2 regions of the Helicovermis profundi genome follow, and region 1 is predicted to be linked to the other one. Evidence: a T-box and tRNA genes for the amino acid it is inferred to sense, from the RefSeq annotation. Region 1 holds a T-box; the other holds one or more tRNA genes.
The links. A T-box is a leader RNA that pairs with one kind of tRNA and senses whether it is charged. The one in region 1 lies ahead of ileS (isoleucine--tRNA ligase), so its partner is inferred to be a tRNA-Ile.

Region 1 (4,440 bases):
ACAATTTAAAAGAATCAACTGTATTACCTTTAGATTTAGACATTTTCTTTCCATCTTTATCTAAAATTAAGTCATTAACTAGAACATTTTTATAAGGAGATTTACCCATTACAAAAGTTGAAATAGCAAGCAATGAATAGAACCATCCTCTTGTTTGATCAATTCCTTCACAAATAAAATCTGCTGGGAACAATGTATCAAATTTTTCTTTGTTTTCAAATGGGTAATGATGTTGTGAAAATGGCATTGAACCACTATCAAACCAACAATCAATAACCTCTGGTACTCTTTGCATTGACTTGCCACATTTTTCACATTTGATATGAATATCGTCAACATAAGGTCTATGAAGTTCAACCGATAAATCAATATCTTCAATCGCCTTATCAACTAGTTCTTGCTTTGAACCAATACTTGTAGTGTGACCACAATCACATCTCCATATATTTAGTGGAGTTCCCCAATATCTAGTTCTTGAAATAGCCCAATCATTTAAATTTTCAAGCCAGTTGCCAAAACGTTTTTCTCCAACATAATCTGGGTACCAATTTACTGAATTATTATTTTCTATTAATTTATCTTTCAGTTTTGTCATTTCAATATACCAGCTTGGCTTAGCATAATATAAAAGTGGTGTTTTACATCTCCAACAATGCGGATAATTATGAGCCATTTTTTCTTTTTTAAATAATTTATCTTCAGCTCCAAGCCATTTAACAATGTCAAGATCACAATCCATAACAAATCTGCCATCCCAAGGTGTACCTATATATTTTCCATCTTCACCAACTGGCTGAAGCACAGGCAAATTATATCTTTTTCCAGTGTTGTAATCATCTTCACCAAAAGCTGGCGCAGTATGAACAATACCAGTACCATCTTCAGTAGTTACATAGTCAGCACAAGTTACAAAAAATGCTTTTTTATCAGCTTTAACAAAAGGCATTAACTGCTCATACTGGATAAATTCTAAGTCTTTTCCTTTCATTTCTTCAAGAACTTTATAATCCTCACCTACAACCTTTGAAGCCAGATTTTTTTCTACATAATATATATTTCCTTCTTGCTCAATTTTAACATATGTTTCATTTGCATTAACAGTCAATGCAACATTTGAAGCCAAAGTCCAAGGAGTTGTTGTCCAAACTAAAAAATACTCGTCTCTATCTTTAAGTTTAAACTTAACATATACTGTGATTGATTTAATTTCCTGATAACCTTGAGCAACTTCATGTGACGCAAGTCCAGTACCACATCTAGTACAATAAGGAAGAATTTTATGACCTTCATAGATATATCCTTCTTTAAAAAATTTATCTAATATCCACCACTCTGATTCAATAAAATTGTTATCAAGAGTAATATATGGATTATCTAAATCAATTAAATAAGCCATTCTTTCTGTTTGCTCTCTCCATGTACTTTCATATTCAAATACTGAGTTTCTACACTGTGTGTTGAATTTTTCAATACCGTAATTTTCAATTTCACTCTTATTATTTAATTCTAATCTCTTTTCGACTTCAATTTCAACTGGTAATCCATGTGTATCCCAACCAGCTTTTCTCTTTACTTGATATCCCTGCATTGTCTTGTATCTACAAATAGAATCCTTTAGAGCTCTTGCAATTACATGATGAATTCCTGGTTTTCCATTAGCTGTTGGAGGACCATCATAAAATACAAATTGCTCTTTGCCATCTCTTGTATCTACACTCTCTTTTAGTAAATCAATCTCGTCCCAATAAGTTCTTAATTCTTTTTCATTTTCACTAATTGGGTTTTTCATTAACTCTTTATAAGCCATTTTAAAACTCCTTTTTTTAAATTAAAAAAGTCCCTAAGCATAATGCTCAGGGACGAATATTTTCCGCGGTACCACCCAGATTGCCCAATAAAAGGCCTCTTTTTATTATAACGTAATAATCGATTAAGCCTACTTTTGTCAGCCTAATAGTTCATGGGTGATTTTCAAACAATTTTAATTTCGGTTTACACCAAACACCGAATCTCTTAAAATAAAATCATTATACTCGTCCCAATCATAACTTTAAATATTCAACTGTAGAAATTATACCCTAATTGTTTTGTATAGTCAACTAAAGTAACTAGTTAATAAAATTATAACTTTTCTTTTTCAATTACATCAAGCTGCGAATTTAAAAGAGTTTTAAATCTAGTTTTAAAAATTAAAAATTCTTTTCTAGCTTCTTCATGTTCTCTTTTAATTCTTAAAACTTCATTATTAGCATCATCAATTATTTTTATAGCCTTACTTTCTGCTTTATCTATAATAATTTCAGACTTTAACTGAGAATTTTTAATTACCTCATCTGACGTTTTCTCAGCAGTTACTAAAGCATCACGTATGTTTTTTTCAATTCTATTAAATTTACTTAATTCTGCTTCAAAATATTTCATTTTTTCTTTTATTTTTTCATTTTCTTTAATCAAATTTTCCATTTCTTCAGCTACTCTAAAGTTAAAATCTTCAACTTCATTTTTACTATATCCACTAATAGACTTTGAATAAACTTTTTTTTCTATATCAAGTGGTGTAATCATATTGAGCCTCCTTAAAAATCAGTTATTTTTTAGTACACTTAGTCACTATTTAAATATATTTCTTTATTAAAACATTAATTCTATCTTTTTTTGTTAATCTACCAACTTCCAAAAGAATAATTCTTCCATTTCCTCTACATGATATTATATCATTTTCTTTTACAGCTAACGAAATACTCTCAACAATTGTATAGTTGCATTTAACCTTACCAGATTTTACAAGCTTTGATGATTCACTTCTAGACAAATTAAATCCAGCAGCTAATATAGCATCAATTCTAAGTGAAGCAACTACTTTATGATGTAATTTAAATTCAGGTTCTTTGTACAAAAATTCTGATAGTTCTATTTGTTCTATCGTTATTTTTGATCTACCAACTCTATCAAAATTATATAATAAATAATCTGATACTCCTTTACCAACAAAAACATAAAACACTTGGTCATATACTACAATATCACCAATAGTATCACGTCTTATGCCAAGACCCATCAGTGACCCCAAAATATTTCGATGACTTAGAGAAATATTTAAATCATTTGATTCACCTTTTAATAAATAAATTGGAAAATCATCTTTTTTTTCGTCCATGTATAAGGGTTCAATTTTTACAATAGCATACTCTGAATCTTCGTATCCACCAAAATATGTAAATCTAAGTTCATAAGAAAAATTTATTTCTATTCTTTTTATAATTTGAATTATATCAGGAGAAAGAAAATTTGAAAACTGAATTTCATATGATTTAAGAGCTCTTTCAATTTTATCTAAAAGATTAAAGACAATGATTTTATTATCATTGTCTATTTTTAAACCTTTTAAAATTTTATTTTTATCTAACATTTATAACGCTCTAAGAAGTGCATTAGCAATAAACTGAATAGCAAGCATTGCTACAATTGGTGAAAAGTCAATTGTACCACCAAGTCCAATCCTTTCTAAAAGTTTTCTAAACGGCATCAATATTGGTTCAGTAACTTGAAAAATAAACTGAACAATAGGATTACTAAAGTCTTTAATAACCCAAGACATTATCACTCTAGCTAAAATCAAAAAATTTACTACTTGTACAAAATATATTATTGCATTTGCAAGTACACCCATAACACACCTCAACCTTTTTTATTTACTCTTTATTTGTAAAACTAAAAATCCCCTTACTCTTTAATTCACCTTTCACATCACCAGATACATCGACGTTTGGTGGAGCTAAAATAAATATGCCTCTTGAAATTTGCTGAATATGACCATCTAAGGCATATAATGCACCACTACAGAAATCGAAAATCTTTCTAGCAAGTTCAGTATCTAAATTTTCAATATTTAATATAACAGGTTTATTAACTTTTAAATTATCAACCACTGTTTTAGAATCATTAAAATCTTTGGGTTGATACAGCATAACTTTTAAGTTACTACTTTGAGTTTTATTAAAATTAACAATTTTAGTACCCGACTTTACAGCGCTACTAACATTTTGAGTCTTGGGAGCAGAAACTGTAGTGTTTTTTTGACTACTCGAATACAAGGAACTAGCTGTAGGTTGATTAGAAGAATAATCATCTTCTTCTAATTCTTCTTCGTATTCATCCTCATCATAAGATTCAAATCCCATAAAAAATTTTATTTTATCAACAAATTTCTCTGCCATAACTTCCCCCATATAATCTATTTTGAATAATCACGCTTGCCATAAATGCCAGTTCCAACTCTAATCATGTTGGCTCCTTCTTCAATTGCAACCATATAATCATTAGTCATTCCCATTGATAAGTAAAGCATCTCTACATTATTATACAACTTATTTGATAAAGAATCAAAAATCTCTTTCATTTTTTTAAAATCATTTCTTATCTTCTCAACATTTTCATCAA
Region 2 (4,440 bases), 920 kb from region 1:
CAATTTATTTTGTTTCTAAAAACATACTCTATTTTATCATATATAGATACTAATAAATAGAAAGATAAGAAAAATTGTTTTAATGACTAAAAATTTTAATTATTTTAAAAAAAATAAAATAATAGTTTAGAAGTGTATATAGTTGGATAGTTATAAGATAGAATTTAATATTAAATCAAATTTGTCGCTTATTAACGCTTACAAATGATAATTGAATATGTTTTATTATGGTTATCAAAAACTCTTTATTTTATATAATTAAAGAAGAAAAAAAATAAAAAGAAAAAGAGTATAAAAAGCAAAAAAAAGTGTTGACAGATTAATCATCAAATGATATTCTATAACAGTTGCTGATGAGAGCGAGAGCGAGTCAAGGCAACAAAGAAAGTTTTAAGAAATAAAAAAACATGTTGACAAAGCAAATGGAAATGTGTTATGATTATTGAGTCGTCCGGTGAGGAAGACAAAGAAAAATTGAACTTTGAAAACTGAACAGTAAAAACGTAAGGTTTGATAGAATTAACGAGTAGTTTTAATTTATCGACGAGCGAAATGAAGGAATGTATTTAATACATGACTGAGTTGAGCGAGGAAGAAAAATTAAAAATGCGAAGTAAATTATATTAAACAAGCGGAACCTAGTCAAAATGATGAAGGAAACAAACTTGCGAGCAAGTATAAAAAACGAACTTGAAGAAACAAGTATAAAAACGCCAGCAAATTTTTTTAAGAGTTTGATCCTGGCTCAGGATGAACGCTGGCGGCGTGCCTAACACATGCAAGTCGAGCGTGAAGTTAGTGAATGAACCTTCGGGTGAATGAATTGATGGAAAGCGGCGGACGGGTGAGTAACGCGTGGGTAACCTACCCTATACAAAGGGATAGCCACTGGAAACGGTGATTAATACCTTATAAGACCACAGAATTGAGTGATTCAGTGGTAAAAGCTCCGGCGGTATAGGATGGACCCGCGTCTGATTAGCTAGTTGGTAGAGTAACGGTTTACCAAGGCGACGATCAGTAGCCGACCTGAGAGGGTGATCGGCCACACTGGAACTGAGACACGGTCCAGACTCCTACGGGAGGCAGCAGTGGGGAATATTGCACAATGGGCGCAAGCCTGATGCAGCAACGCCGCGTGAGTGATGAAGGCTTTCGGGTTGTAAAACTCTTTTCTAAGGGAAGATAAAAGACGGTACCTTAGGAATAAGCACCGGCTAACTACGTGCCAGCAGCCGCGGTAATACGTAGGGTGCAAGCGTTATCCGGAATCATTGGGCGTAAAGGGTGCGTAGGTGGTTTAACAAGTCAGAAGTGAAAGGCAACGGCTCAACCGATGTAAGCTTTTGAAACTGTTAGACTTGAGTGCAGGAGAGGAAAGTGGAATTCCTAGTGTAGCGGTGAAATGCGTAGATATTAGGAGGAACACCAGTGGCGAAGGCGACTTTCTGGACTGTAACTGACACTGAGGCACGAAAGCGTGGGGAGCAAACAGGATTAGATACCCTGGTAGTCCACGCCGTAAACGATGAATACTAGGTGTCGGGAGTCGAATCTCGGTGCCGGAGCTAACGCATTAAGTATTCCGCCTGGGGAGTACGTACGCAAGTATGAAACTCAAAGGAATTGACGGGGACCCGCACAAGCAGCGGAGCATGTGGTTTAATTCGAAGCAACGCGAAGAACCTTACCAAATCTTGACATCTATATGACCTATTCTTAATCGAGTATTTCTCTTCGGAGACATATAAGACAGGTGGTGCATGGTTGTCGTCAGCTCGTGTCGTGAGATGTTGGGTTAAGTCCCGCAACGAGCGCAACCCCTATTTTTAGTTGCCATCAGGTCAAGCTGGGCACTCTAGAGAGACTGCCGGTGACAAACCGGAGGAAGGTGGGGATGACGTCAAATCATCATGCCCCTTATGATTTGGGCTACACACGTGCTACAATGGTCGGTACAACGGGCAGCTAAGGAGTGATCTGGAGCGAATCCTAAAAAGCCGATCTCAGTTCGGATTGTAGGCTGCAACTCGCCTACATGAAGTTGGAGTTGCTAGTAATCGTGAATCAGAATGTCGCGGTGAATGCGTTCCCGGGTCTTGTACACACCGCCCGTCACACCATGGAAGTTGGGGGCACCCGAAGCCGGTGATCTAACCACGTAAGTGGAGGAAGCTGTCGAAGGTGAAATCAATGACTAGGGTGAAGTCGTAACAAGGTAGCCGTATCGGAAGGTGCGGCTGGATCACCTCCTTTCTAAGGAGACTAAAGGTTTATTACTGTTCAGTTTTGAAAGTTTAATACTTTCAAGCAAAAATAATTTTAGCGAATGGGATGAAAGTGAATTTGAAAGAATTTACAAGTAGTTCAAGGAACTAATGAACGAAGCGAACGAAACGTATTATATACGTAAGTGTGTTGAGTGAAGAAAGTGACGCGGAAGTGCGCAGAAAATTATTTCAAATTTTGGGCGTATAGCTCAGCTGGTTAGAGCGCACGCCTGATAAGCGTGAGGTCGGTGGTTCGAGTCCACTTATGCCCACCATTTAAACATGAAGTGACATATTCATGTTTAAAAAAATGCAAAATTATAAATTTGTTATGGTGTTGCATTAAAGTCGCTTAGGCGATGATTGTTCTTTGAAAACTGCATGTGGATAAAAAACGAGAAGACAAAAGAAACAAGTTTAAAAAGCGAAAGCTGTTTAAATAAAGTTATTACTATTAAAGTAGTAACACTCATCGTTTAACGAAGTTTATGTAAATAAATCAGTTAAACAAAAGGTTTTCATTAAAATTTACGAACAGTTCAAGGAAACGATGAGCTAAAAAGCGCGCGTATCTAATACGCAAGTGATTTAGCGAAGAGATGACGAAGAAATGTGAAGTAAATTGTAATGAAAAAAGGTCAAGAGAATAAGAGCATAGGGCGGATGCCTTGGCACTAGGAGCCGATGAAGGACGTGGTAAGCTGCGAAAAGTTTCGGGGAGCTGCAAGCGAGTGTAGATCCGGAAATGTCCGAATGGGGAAACCCGGCTAGTTTAATAACTAGTCATCTATAACTGAATAAATAGGTTATGAGAAGGAAACTCAGGGAACTGAAACATCTAAGTACCTGAAGGAAGAGAAAGAAAAATCGATTCCCTAAGTAGCGGCGAGCGAACGGGGAAGAGCCCAAACCGACATCTACGGAAGTCGGGGTTGTGGATAGAGAATAAAGTGATGGAGGTAGTCTAGCCGAATCGTATGGGAATGCGAACCGAAGATGGTGAAAGTCCAGTAGGCGAAAGATGAAGACCCGCGACTCTAATCCAGAGTACCACGGAGCACGTGAAACTTTGTGGGAAACAGGGAGGACCATCTCCCAAGGCTAAATACTACCTAGTGACCGATAGAGAATAGTACCGTGAGGGAAAGGTGAAAAGAACCCCGGGAGGGGAGTGAAAAGAACCTGAAACCCTATGTTTACAAGCACCGGAAGTTCCATACGAGAACAACCGGGTACTTTTTGTAGAACGGGCCAACGAGTTACGATATGTAGCGAGGTTAATTGTTTAAGACAAGGAGCCGAAGCGAAAGCGAGTCTTAAGAGGGCGAATTAGTTGCATGTCGTAGACCCGAAACCGGGTGACCTATCCATGAGCAGGGTGAAGCAAAAGTAAAATTTTGTGGAGGCCCGAACCCATATCTGTTGAAAAAGGTTGGGATGACTTGTGGATAGCGGAGAAATTCCAATCGAACTCGGAGATAGCTGGTTCTCCCCGAAATAGCTTTAGGGCTAGCCTTAAATGATGAGATCCGGAGGTAGAGCACTGAATGGCCTAGGGGTTTTCACCGACTACCGAAGCCTATCAAACTCCGAATGCCGGAATCTTTAATTTAGGAGTCAGACTACGTATGATAAGATTCGTGGTCGAAAGGGAAACAGCCCAGACCAACAGCTAAGGTCCCAAAATGTAGATTAAGTGGGAAAGGATGTGCAGTTGCTTAGACAACTAGGATGTTGGCTTAGAAGCAGCCACTCATTTAAAGAGTGCGTAATAGCTCACTAGTCGAGTGATTGTGCGCCGAAAATTACCGGGGCTAAAATCTACTACCGAAGCTTTGGCATATACTATCGTATATGGGTAGGGGAGCATTCTGCATGGAGCGAAGCAGTACCGTAAGGAGCTGTGGACTTTGCAGAAGAGAGAATGTTGGCATGAGTAGCGAGAGGCAGGTGAGAATCCTGCCCACCGAAAACCTAAGGGTTCCTGAGGAAGGTTCGTCCGCTCAGGGTAAGTCAGGACCTAAGGCGAGGACGAAAGTCGTAGTCGATGGACAACAGGTAAAGATTCCTGTACCACCGTTTATTGTATGAAAGAAGTGGTGACACAGAAGGATAGGTTAAGCGTACGAATGGAAGAGTACGTCCAAGCACAGAGTTAGATATGTTAGGT

Region 2: it encodes a tRNA-Ile, which carries the amino acid that the T-box ahead of ileS (isoleucine--tRNA ligase) is inferred to sense. The anticodon was not compared.

What each region holds. Positions count from the first base shown of each region.
Region 1 covers NZ_AP028654.1:2,045,043-2,049,482, forward strand. Annotated here, with positions in the region: gene ileS (isoleucine--tRNA ligase) at 1-1,807, opposite strand, end outside; T-box leader at 1,853-2,055, opposite strand; gene AACH12_RS09160 (DivIVA domain-containing protein) at 2,122-2,565, opposite strand; gene AACH12_RS09165 (YlmH family RNA-binding protein) at 2,615-3,409, opposite strand; gene AACH12_RS09170 (YggT family protein) at 3,410-3,670, opposite strand; gene AACH12_RS09175 (cell division protein SepF) at 3,693-4,217, opposite strand; gene AACH12_RS09180 (YggS family pyridoxal phosphate-dependent enzyme) at 4,235-4,440, opposite strand, start outside.
Region 2 covers NZ_AP028654.1:1,125,959-1,130,398, forward strand. Annotated here, with positions in the region: rRNA gene AACH12_RS04835 (16S ribosomal RNA) at 723-2,256, shown strand; tRNA gene AACH12_RS04840 (tRNA-Ile) at 2,469-2,545, shown strand; rRNA gene AACH12_RS04845 (23S ribosomal RNA) at 2,907-4,440, shown strand, end outside.